Regions from separate parts of the Limosilactobacillus vaginalis genome, predicted to be linked through region 1. Evidence: riboswitches for the same ligand, from Rfam matches in the RefSeq annotation. Region 1 holds a riboswitch; the other holds the start of a gene.
The links. Region 1 has a riboswitch for thiamine pyrophosphate ahead of N4627_RS08435 (ECF transporter S component). Riboswitches for the same ligand answer to the same signal wherever they lie in the genome.
Positions count from the first base shown of each region.

Region 2: another riboswitch for thiamine pyrophosphate. It lies ahead of cytX (putative hydroxymethylpyrimidine transporter CytX); the one in region 1 lies ahead of N4627_RS08435 (ECF transporter S component).

Region 1 covers NZ_CP104399.1:1,725,312-1,733,243, forward strand. Annotated here, with positions in the region: gene N4627_RS08425 (NAD(P)/FAD-dependent oxidoreductase) at 1-511, opposite strand, end outside; gene N4627_RS08430 (nucleoside hydrolase) at 633-1,589, shown strand; TPP riboswitch at 1,639-1,728, shown strand; gene N4627_RS08435 (ECF transporter S component) at 1,791-2,348, shown strand; gene N4627_RS08440 (ABC transporter ATP-binding protein) at 2,354-3,754, shown strand; gene N4627_RS08445 (energy-coupling factor transporter transmembrane component T family protein) at 3,738-4,394, shown strand; gene N4627_RS08450 (DUF4870 domain-containing protein) at 4,436-4,777, shown strand; gene N4627_RS08455 (cation:proton antiporter) at 4,812-6,782, shown strand; gene N4627_RS08460 (DUF1304 domain-containing protein) at 6,868-7,227, opposite strand; gene N4627_RS08465 (alpha/beta hydrolase) at 7,435-7,932, opposite strand, start outside.
Region 2 covers NZ_CP104399.1:776,314-784,245, reverse strand. Annotated here, with positions in the region: gene N4627_RS03840 (YneF family protein) at 48-272, opposite strand; gene N4627_RS03835 (DUF896 domain-containing protein) at 347-598, opposite strand; gene lexA (transcriptional repressor LexA) at 772-1,404, shown strand; gene cytX (putative hydroxymethylpyrimidine transporter CytX) at 1,451-2,623, opposite strand; TPP riboswitch at 2,704-2,812, opposite strand; gene N4627_RS03820 (hydroxymethylglutaryl-CoA synthase) at 2,828-3,988, opposite strand; gene N4627_RS03815 (ribonuclease H family protein) at 3,988-4,668, opposite strand; gene N4627_RS03810 (dipeptide epimerase) at 4,770-5,825, opposite strand; gene N4627_RS03805 (hypothetical protein) at 5,875-6,282, shown strand; gene N4627_RS03800 (aldo/keto reductase) at 6,403-7,233, shown strand; gene N4627_RS03795 (YfcC family protein) at 7,299-7,932, opposite strand, start outside.

The DNA.
Region 1 (7,932 bases):
CAAGCATTAATGCAATATCAATGGCTGAATTACCGCCACCCAAAACCGCTACTCGTTTGTCAGCAAAGTCATCACGGTGAGTAACAAAGTAGTGAAGCTGGTTGCCCTCAACCTCATCTACTCCATCAAGAGCCAATTTTCGGGGCTTAAATGCGCCATTTCCTAAGGCAATCACAATTGCCCGGGAATGAGAAACTCGGCCAGCACTCTTAACTGTAAATGTCCCGTCTGCTTCCTTTACAACATCCTCAACGGTCTCATTTGTAAACTGGTCAACCGGAGCTACCGCAAGTTGCTTTTGCAGCTGACTTACTAATTCGTGTCCCGTTACTCCTGGAAGTCCTGCAACGTCCCAGATTTGTTTTTCCGGATAAAGAGCATTAACTTGGCCGCCAAGTTGGGGCAAGCTTTCGATCAATTGGGCGTTTAATTCATGGAGTCCACAATAAAAGGCTGCAAACATTCCTGCAGGTCCGCCACCAATAATTGTAATGTCATACATTTTTGCCATTCGCCATGGCTCCTCTCTATTCTTTTTTCTTATTGTAATTGATTTTTGCTGAAATTAAAATTGCGGGGCCAGCATCATTTAGCTATCATTAACATAAACTAGCTAACTGGAGGAAAATATCATGGCCACTAAAAAAATGATCCTGGATCTAGATACAGGGGTCGATGATGCGTTAGCTCTTGCGTATGCAATTGCTGACCCCAACATTGACTTAATCGGAGTTGTTGCTTCTTACGGTAATAACTTATTAGATCAAACCGCTAAGAACTCATTACAGCTGCTTGAATTACTCGGCCAAGACATCCCCGTTTTCAAGGGACTTAGCCACTCAAGCACTACTGATCATTTTACAGTCATGCAGGTCAGCAAGGAGATTCACGGAAATAACGGAATCGGTGATATTTCACTTCCTGAACCGCGTCACCAAGTTCAAACTAAAGACGGTGTTGATTTTATCATTGAAGCGGCTCATCAGTACAGTAAAGACCTCATTGTCGTTCCGACTGGTCCATTGACAAACCTTGCTGCTGCACTACATCGGGATCCGCAGATCAGTCGCTTAATCGGTAATGTTACTCTAATGGGCGGGGCGTTGACAGTCGAAGGAAATGTTAGTGAAGTTGCTGAGGCCAATATTAATCAAGACGCTGAAGCTGCTAACGAGGTCTTTACCAGTCAATTACCAATCACAATGGTTGGCCTTGACGTTACTTTGCGGACACTCCTCACAAAAAAAGAAACTCAGCAGTGGCGTAATTTGGGAACACCGGCTGGAATTGCCTATGCTGAACTCACTGATTTCTACATTGATGCCTACTATCGGTTAGGGATCGATAAGCATGGCTGTGCAATTCATGATCCGCTGGCAGTCGGCGTGGCAATTGACCCATCATTTGTAACCACCCTTGCTCTGCCAATGAAAGTTATTACTAGCGAACATAATTATGCCCGGACAATCGGTGATAAGATGCGGTTAAATGAACCCCATCCAAATGTTAAGGTTGCAATTAACGTTAACCAAGAACGATTCGTTCCCGTCTTTATGAACCACCTGACTAATCTTTTAGCCAATCACTAAATTAACTGTCGAAGAATCTGTTTTTGTTGTATGATAGTAACAAAAGAAAATCATTTGTCTGGGGTGCCACTTGGCTGAGATTAGACCCATTGAACCTGTCTAGATAATACTAGCGAAGGAAGCGCGTTTTTAATCAACCAATTAAGGGACCATGACATTTTTTGTCACGGTTCTTTTTCTTTCCCCAAGAAAGGAATCATTATGTTTCATCAATTTCACTTAAAAGATATTATTCTCTTAGCAATCATCGGAATCGTTTTTGGAGTAATCTACTTAGCAACTGGCCTGCTTTATAACGGTTTAACAATTGCCTTGACTCCCTTTGGCTATGGACCAATGGCTAACGATATTACATTAGGGATTTGGTGTATGGCTGGCCCGTTAGCTGGTTTTATGCTCCGCCTTCCCGGTGCCTCATTTCTCGGTGAATTTCTCAGTGCCGTAGTGGAAATGCTCCTCGGTGATCAATGGGGCGTAACCACCCTGCTCTCGGGTCTGGTTCAAGGAATCGGGACCGAACTTGGTTTTACCTTAACGCTTTATAAAATATACAATTGGGTAACATTACTTCTCTCCGCAACAACTACCACGATTCTGACATTTGCCTGGGATTGGTTCCGGAATGGTTACAGCCATTTCCCATTTTCAATGTTAATTGTGATGTTAATTGTTCGCTGGCTATCAATGTTTTTCTTCACCGGTGTCCTCGTTAAACTCATCGTTAACCTGTTAAACAGAAGTCACGTTCTTTCGAGGTAGAATGAATGGAATCAATAGCTATTCAACATCTGACATTCTCATATAAAGGTGACCAGCCGATCCTTAACGACGTCTCCCTTGAGTTGCCACTTCATACTTCAATCATCTTCAGCGGACCCGTTGGCAGTGGAAAAACTACCCTGTTAAAGTTGATCGCTGGCCTACTTCCAAAATACGGTGGCAACTGTTTAGGGAAAGTCATCATTCCCCATGGGCAACGGATTGGGATGCTCTTTCAAGATCCAGCAATGCAATTCACAATGGATACCCCACAACATGAATTAGAATTTACCCTAGAGAATCTTCAAATTCCTCACGAAGAAATTAACAAGCAGGCAAGGGATGCCCTGGCCTTTGTTGGTTTAGAAAAGCTTTCCCAGCAAAAACTAACTACCCTTTCCGGTGGTCAATTACAGCGGGTTGCGTTGGCAATTACAATTGCAATGAAAGCAGAGATCATTTTACTCGATGAACCTTTTTCAAGTATTGATGAAGCTAACCGGCTGTTTCTCCTTCAAAAACTAACCCAGCTTCAAAATGAAAATGGCACAACAATCATTATCAGCGAGCACGATCTCCATAATTACCAAAATTTTAGCCAGCTTGTTGTTCAGTTCCACGACTCTAAAGCCACACTTCTTTCACCGCAAAATAGCTTGACACTGTTAGAAAATGCTAACCACCAGCATAGTAGCAAGCTGATCACCAAAATTCCCCCGCTAACTGCTAATATCGTTATGAAGTTAAAAGACTATGCTATAAGTCGTAATCAAACTTCCCTTATTAAGCCCACCAGCTTAAATATTATTCAAAACAAAGTTACCTTACTAACTGGTGCTAGCGGTGCGGGAAAATCAACTCTTCTTAAATCGATTGCTAAGTTAACTCCCTACCAAGGAGAAATAACGTATAAGGATCAAAACATTCAAAAAATATTCCCCGGGAAATATTATTCTAAAGTCGGTTTAATCTTCCAAGAAACCAATCAACAATTCCTAAACGTTACTGTCGGTGAAGAACTAATGTTAAGCATCAAAAATGGTCATAACCCATTTTTAACCTCCAAAACAGCAAAGGAACTTTTAGCAATGGTCGGTCTGCCTGATATTAGTCAAAGAATTATTTATTCACTGAGTGGCGGCCAGCGAAAACTTATTCAAAACCTTGTCATGCTAATAATGGGACAGGAAATTTTGCTAATGGACGAGCCATTTGCAGGCCTTGACCATAAATCATTGCAGAAGTTACTGACCCTTATTGAACAGAGCAAGCAACACTTTCCACAAACCTTGCTAATTGTGAGTCACCAATTAGATCACTTAGCTAGCGTGGTTGATTATCACCTTAGTCTTACTAATCAGCAGCTTTCATATCAAGGAGGGCCACAAAATGAATCCCAGCATTAAACTTCTCCTCCTTCTCCTTATTTCACTCGAGATTAGCTTTACAAATCAGCTCTATGTAAACCTAATCCTTATCGTCTGTCTTTTGGTCGTTCTCCTCTGTCACCACCTAACATGGCGTCGCTTTATATGGCTAATGCTAATCCCCGTAATCCCTGGGCTTGCGGTTCTCATCACTATTGGCGGATATGGTCCAGGACATAGTTGGCTTACTGGATGGAGTATGGTAAGTCGCTTTTACGTTTATGTTTTTGCTGGCGGAGTAATGACTTTCACAACCTCAACACTTACCCTAGCGCGATCATTAGAACAGAACTGTCATCTTCCCAGTAAGTTCGCCTATGGTACCTTAGCAGCGTTAAATATTTTGCCACGAATTAAACGAACCGTTATTTCAATTAGGGTTGCCGGAAGAATGCGCGGAATTAATCTTCATTGGTGGTCGCCAATTCTTTACTTCAAAGCAATTCTTTCAGCCATTAGGTGGTCGGATCAACTAGCTCAGGCAATGGAGACTCACGGTTTTCGTGAAGGGCAGCCACGGACTTTCGCTGTCCGAATTCCTATTTCTTGGTCTGATTGGGCAATCCTAATAACTAGCATCATTATTCTCCAGGTTCTGCTAATTGCACTCCCGCAATAGATCAGGCATAATGAAGAAAAATGATTGGAGATTTTTTCACTATGAATAACGATATTAGTTTATCCAAACGAATCATTGGGGCCCTTTCGTACCTCAGTATTCTTTTTCTTCCAGTAATTTTTCCACTAATTGTCTGGATTGTTGCCGGAAGCGATAATCCTTGGGTTAAACGCCAGGCTAAGTTAGCCTTTTGGACGCAAATTTTCCCACTACTATACATTATCTTCTGCTTCCTATTTATTAGCGTAGCAGCTTGGCATTCAATGATTGCTAATCTGGGCGCATTCAGCGGGATCCTACTAACTTTTGCCCTGTTAATTGCGTTAATCCTCTATATTTATAATATTGCAATGGCAGTGAAGGTTCTTCTGGGTCGTGAATAGTTTAGCAGTCTTTTAGAAGGAGTTGAGTAAGTAAATGAACATTATTTTTACAATCTTTCTATTACTGGCTGCCGTCGTTATCGCTAATATTATTCACCTAATTTATCCGAAAATTCCGTTATCAATCTACCAGATTGTGGCCGGGATTCTAATGGCATCCCTGCCAACCACTGCCACTGATTTTACAATGCATCCGGAATTATTCATGATGGCGGTTATTGCCCCATTGATGTTTAATGATGGTCAAAATCAGTCATTCAGGGTTTTATCAAAAAACGTTAAAAATATCCTGTCGCTAAGTGTCGGTTTTGCGCTTGTTGCGGTAATTATTATCGGTGCTACCCTTCATTTAGCCTTTCCCAAGCTATTTACTCTGCCCCTCGCCTTTATGCTAGCGGCAATTATTACACCAACCGATGCCGTTGCTGTAAAATCGTTAACTACTAACGTAATGATGCCTGAAAATGTCAATACGACTTTGGAAGTTGAATCCCTCTTTAACGATGCTTCAGGAATCGTACTGTTAGACCTCGCACTTGCCGCTTTTACCTCTGGAACCTTTTCACTTGCCCACGGAATTTGGTATTTCTCTTACGTATTCTTCGGTGGGATCATCTTCGGGGCAATCCTAGGCAACCTTCTGATTACTCTTCGAATGAAATTGATGAGTCAACACGTTGATATTGGTTCAATTGTGATCCCAATTAACGTTATGACTCCGGTTGTTATTTACTGGCTAGCTGAAGAATGCCATTTTTCCGGGATCTTAGCGGTTGTCTCCGCGGGGGTTGTTCATAGTATCCTCTATGATCGGTTACGCCTAACCTCCGCCAAAGTTCAAATGGCAACAAAGACAATTTGGACAATCATTAGTGACGCCCTCAATGGAATTGTCTTTGTTCTTTTAGGGCTCTTAATCCCCCAAGTAATTGGACGAACTTCACCAGCTAACCTCTTAAAACTAATTAGTCTCTCGGTAATGCTTTTCTTAATAATGTTAATTCTTCGGTATGCTTGGGCTCGCTGGCGATTAGTTAACCTGCATTCACCAAAGGAAGAACTTAACCGTGATAGTTGGTTACTTGCTTTGGGAGGCGTTCACGGGACCATCACGCTTTCTTTAGCCTTCTCCCTGCCGATTATTGTTAGCGGTCATCAATTTGCCTTCCGGAATTCAATTATCCTCATCTCGGCATTGGTAATCCTAACTAGTATTATCGTCGGGGCAATTGCCTTTCCAATAATGCTTCCACGAAAAGCTAATGACTACAGTGCAACGGAATTTCATGATGCCCTCGTCAAAACAGTTCAATATGCAATCAATGAACTAAAGTCAAATACCGAGGATCGGGCTGAAAAAGCGATCATCATGGATCAGTTAAGCAGTCAAATGACCCAATATTACCGGATTAATTCGGTTGTTTTTGAGAAAATTGCCCGGAAATCTCACCAACTAGAATTGGAAATTATTGAGCAACTTGCTGAAGAGGAAAAGATCTCTGAAAAGCAAGCTGAATGGTATTCACGAATTGTCGCCCGTTCAATTTATAATACCGGGAACCACACTTTTATGTCCTTTGTCTCGACTGTTATTCACCGAATCAAATGGCGAATTATCCGGCACCGTAACGGTAAAGTTCAAGCCCAACACCGTCGTCAGCTTGAACAACACCAGCTTCATCCCGACCAATTCTTATCATTTAAGGCTGTCTTTAACCTTCTTAATCAAGAGGTTAATAAATTCCTTGATACAATTCAAACGCCAAAGAACGTCAATGAAATTACAATGATTCGCCGTGCTTATCTTCAGCGAGCCCACTTCTTTAACCGTGATTCACAAGTTGACGCTGACAGGATGAATGCTCTCTTTGTTGAAGCATTTCAGTTTGAGCACTCATATGTTCAGCAGTGCCTTGCTGATGGCAAGTTTTCTCAATCACTTGCTAATGCGCTCAATGAACAAATTTCAACCGATGAACTTGTAATGGTTCAGTCAATGGAATAAAAATGAAGCTGGAAATCAAGCTTTTTAAGAGTCCGTTCGTAACTAGACACTAGGGCTCTGCTTGATTCCCAGCTTCTTCAGTTATTTAAAGCGATAAAATCAGCCCAATTACTGCTGGAATAAATTGGAATAGCCAAATTTTCTTTGTAGCGGTTAAGGCGCCATATAACCCAACAACTGCAACGAAAATAAGTAATAAACGACCTACCATAATCGCAGTCATCCCCAGGAAAATAAACTGACTAGCAATCAACGATACTCCAAGCATTCCGTTGTAGATTCCCTGGTTAGCCATTGAAGTTCTTGCAGCCTTTTGGCGAAGAAAAGATTCTTCCATATCAAATGCTTTGGCTTGTTTTGCAGGGCTAGCAAACATTTCTAGCACCATAATCCCTAGATGTTCAATTCCAATTAAGATTGTAACGATTTCAAATGCAATTCCCAATTTTTGCTTCTCCTATCCGTTTTTGCTTCGACTGTTAATTATAACATTGTTGAAATGGGCTTCCACTTAGATGAGGTTCTACTGTCACAGAGTCAAAACGTGTTCGCCGTGACCGCAACTTCCGCCTAGCTATCCCGTCCTTGATTGTAAACAATCATCGTCCGGGATTTCCTAGTGCTCAGTTGCTAATTCGTCACGGCTCACACTCTATTTTACATACCTCCCCAAAAACCTTTCAAGATGGTGGCGGTAGGATTGAGGAGAGTGGGCGAAGGAAGAAGCGTGGGAAGCACCGTTAACGACCCATAATTGCTTAGGGCCTTGAGTAGCTCGATAGTTGGCATATACCATATTGGTTGGAACAAAATGATCGTTACTCCCGTGGATGAAGAGCATTGGCAAATGATTATGGTGCAAACTATTAACGGAACTAGCCTCACCAGTAAAGAAGCCGTTACGAATTCGGTTGATCAAACTGAGCGTCTTAACTAATGGCCAGCGAATTGGCGTTGGAATATTGTATAGATTCCCCGCTTCATAGTTAAGCTCATCATTGAGACTGCTATACCCGCAATCTTCAACATAGGCCTTCACCTGTTTCGGCATATGGATTCCACTTGTCATCATCGTCGTAGCTCCACCCATGCTGACACCATAAATTACAACCTGACTATCTTGACCATTATGTGCAATTAGTTTTTGAGT
Region 2 (7,932 bases), 930 kb from region 1:
GAAAAAGAAACCGGAAATTAAATTTCCGGTTTCTTTTTTATTTAAGATTACTTATTTGCTTTTTTGGCTTGTGCCTTCATGGTTTGCATCATTTGATGTAACTTTCGACTAGATGGCTTTTGGCCCATTTGCAACATCATCGTCCGCAACATTTCTTCACTAATAGGTGGATTATTGCGGAGATAGTTTTCCATGTAACGACGAGCACCAAAGAAACCGCCAACTAAACCGATTAGTAAGGCGAGGATTACCAATGAAATTGTTAATGCCACAACTACTTTCCTCCTTTTTTAGTTACTGTTCAATAGTACACGAAAGTAGTCGAATTGAAAAGGGCTAAACAAGGTTAATCATCACGTAATCCCTTTTTCCGTTGAATTTCACGAACCTTCTCTGGAGTAACCTCTTTACCATTATCATCAAAGATTCGCATCATTTCGATATTACTCCGCATTGCTTCACGGAAGTTCTTAAGGTACTCTTTCCGTAGCTTTGCTCGTTCCTTAGTTTCGGCCTCTGTTAGTCCTTCTTCCTTATTTTTATGAGCGAGTTCGTTAATTCGCTTTAATAATTTTTCTTGGTCTGTAGATTCAGCCATAATTATCTCCTCACCTTTCAGATATCCTTAATTTAACTATTTATCTTGATCTTAGCTAACTTAATAACTATTTTCAAGATATGTACTAACTTCTCCGCGAACGTACGTTTGAAAGTTGACGATTACTATGATATTCTAGACTTAATAATAATCTAGCCAAATGAGGTGTCAAAATGGCAAAAGCAGCAAGTCAAAAACAAATTGCCGTATTAAGTTGCATTTATAAACACGTTAAGGATCACGGGTACCCACCAACAGTCCGTGAAATCTGCGGAATCGTTGGGCTTTCCTCAACCTCCACTGTTCATTCTCACCTAAACAATCTAATCAAGGAAGGCTACTTACAAAAGGATCCCTCCAAGCCACGGGCACTTGAGATTACTAAACAGGGATTAGATCTCCTGGGAATTGAACCAGAGCAAAAAGAGATCCCAATGATCGGTGTTGTTACCGCAGGGCAGCCTATTTTAGCGGTAGAAGACACTACAGATTATTTTCCTTTACCACCTTCAATTAAAGATGCCTCTGGATTATTCATGTTAAAAATTCACGGCACCAGTATGATCAAAGCCGGAATTCTTGATGGTGATGACGTAATCGTTCGTAAGCAATCAACCGCTAAAGATGGCGAGATTGTAATTGCAATGACAAGTGATAATGAAGCTACTTGCAAACGGTTCTATAAAGAACCAGAAAACCACCGCTTCCGGCTTCAACCTGAGAACGATGCGATGGCGCCCATTTATCTGGATAACGTTACTATCCTTGGTAAGGTTATTGGTCTATACCGTGACCACATTTTCTAAACTTCCCTTTAATTAGCAATGTTTCTTTATTGAGGGTAGGAATGAACTAATAATTTTGTTCATTCCTGCCTTTTTTGTGATCGACAATCCACACCAAAAAGATCACAATCAAAATATCAGGCAACGTATTTCCTACGGGAAGATCTACTAACATCAAGCAGCGGTATACTATAAAACCAACTAGCCATAAGGCAAAATGATTCCAACTAATCCAACGATCCTTATTGTTAAGGCGAAGAACAAATCGATCCATAATCTGAATCGCAATCATTGGAGTAAAGACTGAGCTAATAATGTAAAGAAAGTTACTAAAATTATCCATCGGCAAAACGATTGCGCCAAGGCTACCAATACTAGTTACAATAATCGCTGTTAAACGTGAAGACCACTTAACCTTTAATGTTTGTGCAGAGACTCCTGCAGAATAGGCATCCATAAACGTTGTAGTGACTGTTGACAGGAGGACAATAATCAGGCCACTAATCCCAACGCCAGCACTAACCATTATTTTAGCAATATCTGTCTGCCCGGTTAATAAGGTTGCGCCAAGGCCGACAATTGCCATCCAACAGCTAATGACACCATAAGTGATTGCACTAACTCCACTCGCTTGGATCGGGTTTTGGGCAGCCGAAGTATAATCAGAAATTAAGGGAAGCCAGGATAGGGGCATCGAAACGGCTAATTCTAATCCTTGTCCAAATGATAATGCCCCTAAATGATTATTTACATGTGGTTCAGCAAAGATTAAATAGCACAACCAAACCGTTAAAAGTAATAAAGCAGTTAAGGCAACGGTGTTCAGCCATTTTAAGCGACGAATCCCGATAATTAACCACACTATGATTAGGAAGCCAATCAATCCGCACCATAGTGGTCGGCCCAATTTCCAAAGACCATTAGCCGCTAGCGAACCATCATAAATCATGATTCCCGTCCAGCCAATCAATTGTAAAACATTTAGACTAGCAAAAAAGATTCCACCAAATTGGCCAAAACTGATTTTTACCGATTCCATCGCACTAATCCGCAACTGGCCACCGATTATTCCAGCAAGAAACAGCAACCCACAGCCAATCAAATGACCTAAGATAATGGCCACTATTCCCTTGGCCATCCCCAATGGTGCTAAGTAAGTTCCTGTCAGGATCTCCGCAATTGATATTCCCGCGCCGCACCAAATCATTCCGTTTTCTACTAGTGATGTCTTATGTTGCATCAGTTCCACCATCCTTTTATTGATTAGCGAAACTTGATCTTGATAAAGAAAAATCGACCAGGCACCTACCTGATCGATTTTAAAATTCTTAACCGAATTCCCTCCGTTGGCATTATCCAAATCAGGTCCCATGGGTCGAAGATCACATCTTCCTCTCAGCCTGTTATACAAGCTCCCCGTTTGTGTTAATTATATTGTAACACTTTATTTCTTTTCCTGATAAATCCGTTTGTGCTCCTTTTGACCCTTTAATATAAACAGTGCTGGATCTGATTGCCAATCTAATTCAACATCATCCTGGTTCATCCCCAGCTGTGAGTTGAACTGCTTCTCATATTCAGCAATTGAAACCTGATGACGATTTGCTAGATCATCCTTAACGTCACTCAAGTATTTTTCAAAGTGAGGCTGAAGAATCCCACTGTAGAATTCACCTTCTGCTCCGGAACCGTAACTAAAAAGACCAATCCGGTCCCCAGGATTAACCTGACCATTTTGCAACAATGACATTACTCCAAGGTAAAGTGAACCAGTATAGAGGTTTCCTACCTCACGACAGTACTTTTGACTTGCGGTCAGCTGCTCACGCATTTTGTCAGCAACCGGTGATTGATTGTCCTTGAGAAGCACCTCCAATGCCTTCTTCCCCATCTTGGTAAATGGCAAATGGAAAGTTAAGGCAGCAAAATCATCTAATTGGCGTCCGGTCATTTGTTGATAGCGTTGCCAGCATTGGAGGAAAAAGTCAACGTAAACATTAGTCGAGTATTTGCCATCCACATTTGCTTCGGTTGCGTAAAGTGGCCGCCAAAAATCCATAACATCCTTTGTATATGAAACCGTAGTATCCTCAAGAGTCAAGATGTGAGGGTCAGCAGAAATCAACATTGCGATTGCCCCAGCCCCTTGGGTAACCTCACCAGGTGTTTTCAACCCATAACGAGCAATATCAGCTGCAATTACTAAGACTGTCGACTGAGCATTCATCGCAACTAATCCCTTAGCAAACTGAATCCCTGCCGTTGCCGAATAACAGGCTTCCTTTAGTTCAACTGCACGGGTAAAATCATCCAGTCCCAAAAGATGTTTGATATAAATGGCACTTGCTTTAGAATTATCAATCCCTGATTCAGTAGCAACAATCACAGTGGAAAGATGTTTTTTGTCATCTTTGGATAAAAGCTTCTTGGCAGCTGCTGCTCCTAAAGTAACAATATCTTGAGTTGGTGGAACAACTGCCTGCCGATCCTGACCAATTCCAATCGTGTACTTATCAGGCTCATCCCCCCGTTCACGAGCTAACTCGCGTAAATCAATATACTCGTCAGTAGTTGCAAATGCCATCTTATCAATTCCAATTTTCATTATTCTTCCCCCATTTGATCCATTGTTTGGTTTAATAAGTGATCAACAATAACATTGCCTTGGTTGTTTGCATGTCCCTTAGTCCATTGAAAATGTAGCTGCTTAAACTGTGGTAGTAATTGAATAACCTCTTGCCACAACTCTTGATTAGCCACTGGTGAACCACTACTAGTCTGCCAACCACGACGGGCCCAGCCATTAAGCCAGCCTTTCATGATCGGGTCTAGGACATAGTGTGAGTCAAGAACTGCAATAATTGGGTCCTCTTGTTTTCGGTTCTTTACTAAAATCTGGAGAGCATTCCGGAGCGCCATCAATTCCATCCGATTGTTTGTCGCACCAAACTCGCCACCAGTCTTGGTAAATTGCTGACCGCCCTTACTAATCAGCAGCGCCCAAGCTGCCTTATCGGTCTGCTTAACGTGTTGTCCCGGCTTATTGCCATGATTGCGTGAACCACCATCTGTATACAGGTAAATAATGTCTGGATCGTTCAGCCCGCCAGCATGATCTTTTGTTTGTCTTTTATTATCTCCAGCAAGCCACTCTTTAGCCAATGACTCGTTGGAAAAGCTTTTATACACTGCACCCGGATAACCATTAATTTCTTGCTGACATTCCGGCCAGCTAAGATAAATTCCTGGGTGCCGTCCTTTTCTAACTGCGTATATTTTACTCATATTTAACCTCAAAAAAGTAATACATTAATTATAACGAATTTAGTCGTAATGTGGAAAATGAAAAATCCCAGCATCATAAAATAATGCTAGGAAATTTCAAATCAAGCATGCCATAAATGGATCCCAACCCGCTTAAGGTCGCCCAAATCGAGATCATTCTTAATCATATAAACTGAGTCAAGATCAATAAAGCGAACATTAGCGTGAGCGTTAGCAAAGGCTGCCGCAGCGGCAATACTTTCAGGAGCCTCAATCATACTACCAACCATGCACAGAATCCCTGCACTTTCACACAACTGGTTAATCTTAGTTGCTTCGTAGATTCCCCCACACTTCATTAACTTAATGTTAACATAATCTGCTGCTCCATCTTTAATTACCCGTAAGGCATCCGCTGGTGTAAATACACTTTCATCCAGCATTAACGGGATGGTTGATTGCTGACGGAGCAAGGCTAAATCACGTAACTGATTTGCTGGAAGCGGCTGCTCAATAAAATCAAGGTTTAAATTTGCGTCAGCCAGCATTTTGAAAGCTAGCAAGGCTTGCTTATAACTCCACCCTTGATTAACATCAAGACGTAATGCAACGTCCGATCCGACAGCTTGAGCGATTTGCTTAACACTCTCCACATCCTCGTCAATGGAATGATCGCCAAGTTTAATCTTTAGTGCAGTAAACCCACGTTGAACCGTCTTCTTTGCCTGTTCCACCATTTCAGCTGGCTTACCGATGCTGATAGTATAGTCGGTCGCCATTGATTGCTTACTTCCGCCAAGCAAATGATTAAGTGAGACATGGTAGATTTGAGTTAACAGATCATAAATTGCAATATCAACCGCAGCTTTTGCTGGTCCATTTGCTACCACAGCAGTATGTAGTCGTTTCATCAGGGGTTCAATATTAGCCAAGGAAGAGCCAATTAGTCGCGGTGCAATCACCTCTTCAATAATTATCTTAAGGGTGTCAATATTATCACCCGTAACCACTTCATTCGGAGTTGCGGCACCGATACCGATCATACCGTTTTTCAAGGTTACCTTCACCCGGATTGCGTGGATTGCATTAACCGTATGAAGGTGAGTGATAAATGGCTGCTCCAGAGGTACCTCGACCACTTCAGTTGTTATTTTGGAAATCGTTAATTCATCTTTCATTAAAAGCACCTCGCACCTTTATCAATTTTAAGCAACTAAGGAGTATATTATGCATAAAAACCCGTTCATTATTTTATTAATCTTATCTTTTAGTCTAATCCTAAACATTGGCAATGCAAATGCTAAGCAACAACCCTTAAGAAATATCAACCACCAGCTTGCTGAAGACCTTGGGGACCATCAAAGTTATGCCGACAGCGATCCAGGAAATTATGATTATGCAAAATATATTCAGAGGATTTATTATCTTGATCGCAAAACAATTATCATTCAAGTCAAGCCGGGTTTTCAAAAAATGACCAAAAGCGACAAGACAAGCATCAGTAATCAAGCCTTCGCTCTTACCAGATCAGTTCAGTCAAATGATTGTAGTCATCCAGAAACGATCAAAGTTAAATGCAATAAGAAAGTAATTGGCCTTAAAAGGGCTACTCAAAAGAATTATCAATGGAAATAAACCGGTTAAATATAATTCACTTGCATCACTCAGAACAATTACTGCTAAAATTAACCTAAGAAGGTGAAAGTGTTGAATGAAAATCAACAAAAATTAATCAAGCTAAATAACGGGATTGAAATGCCGCAAATTGGTTTTGGAGTTTGGAAAATTCCGTTTAATCAAACCGCCAAAGTCGTTACTGACGCGATCAAAAATCACTATCGGTTAATTGATACTGCTAAACAATACGGAAATGAAGAACAGGTTGGTCAAGGAATTAAAGACTCAGGGATTGAGCAAAAGCAGCTTTTCCTTACTACCAAGATTTTCAACGGGGACCAAGGAGACTTCGATAAGCTTCGGAATGCCTTTAATGAGCAATTAAAGAAGCTTGGAACCGACCATGTTGATCTCCTCCTTCTTCACTGGTCCGTGTTTAATAAATATATTGAAAGCTGGCGAGCACTAGAGGCTATTTATAACGATGGTCAGGCGCGGGCAATTGGTGTTTGCAACTTTGACGTTGACCACCTCCAAAATTTAATGGATCATGCTAATATCATGCCAATGGTCAACCAAATTGAGTTCAACCCACGAATTCACCAACCGGATACCGTTGCTTTCTGTCAGGATAATCACATTCAATTAGAGGCTTGGTCACCGCTAGGCAATGGTCAACTACTAAATAGTCCAGTGATTAATAAGATTGCTAAGGAGCATGGGAAGTCACCAGCACAAGTGATCCTTCGCTGGGAGCTTCAGCAAGGCTTCATCGTTATCCCTAAATCGATTCATGAAGAACGGATGCGAGAAAATCGCGATGTCTATGATTTTGAATTAGACGCGGATGAAATGGAAGCAATTGCAATGCTCGATGAAGAAAGGCACTCAATCTGGTATGACAAATATAAGTGGTCTGGAAATCCAAATGGCCTTGATGATTACATTGCTAAGCCAGGCGAATTTTAGCAATTTGAATAATTAAAAGCAGACAAGGGATTGAATTGGCTGACGATCACTTGCCTGCTTTACTTTTAAAGTGCTGTTAAGATTGCGAGGTAAACACAAGTTACTAAGAATAGGAGCAGAATGAATTTATAGACCCATTTCCAATAGATCGTAATTGGGATCCGTGAAAGAGCGAGGGCGCCAACTAGCATTCCAGCAGTCGGTGTAATTGCAGTAATTAATCCCGTAGCAGCCTGGTAAGAAGTAACCAATACACTCCCGTCAACGTGGGCAAATTGAGCCAACGAGCCCATAATCCCCATCGTTGCTGCGGCTAGGCCTGAACTTGATGGGATAAGGAACGAAAGAATAATAAAGAAGACAAAGGCCAAGATAATAAAAGCAGCTTTAGGCATTCCCGCTAAAGAAAGTTCACCCCAATGAAGGATTGTTCCGGTAATCTTACCGTTATTCATAACAACCTGGATCCCCCGAGCAACCGCAACAATAATGGCAACATTCAGTAAATCACTCATTCCGCTCATAAAGGAATTGATAAATTCATTTTCTTTAATGTGACCAACAAACATAATGACGACCGACATAAATAAGAACAGCATCGTAATTTCGTTAAAGTACCAACTACCCAATGCCGTCATATCAGCACCTAAAAAGTCACCGAAGAACGGAATTTGGGTTAGCCATTTAGTAAAGCTTTCA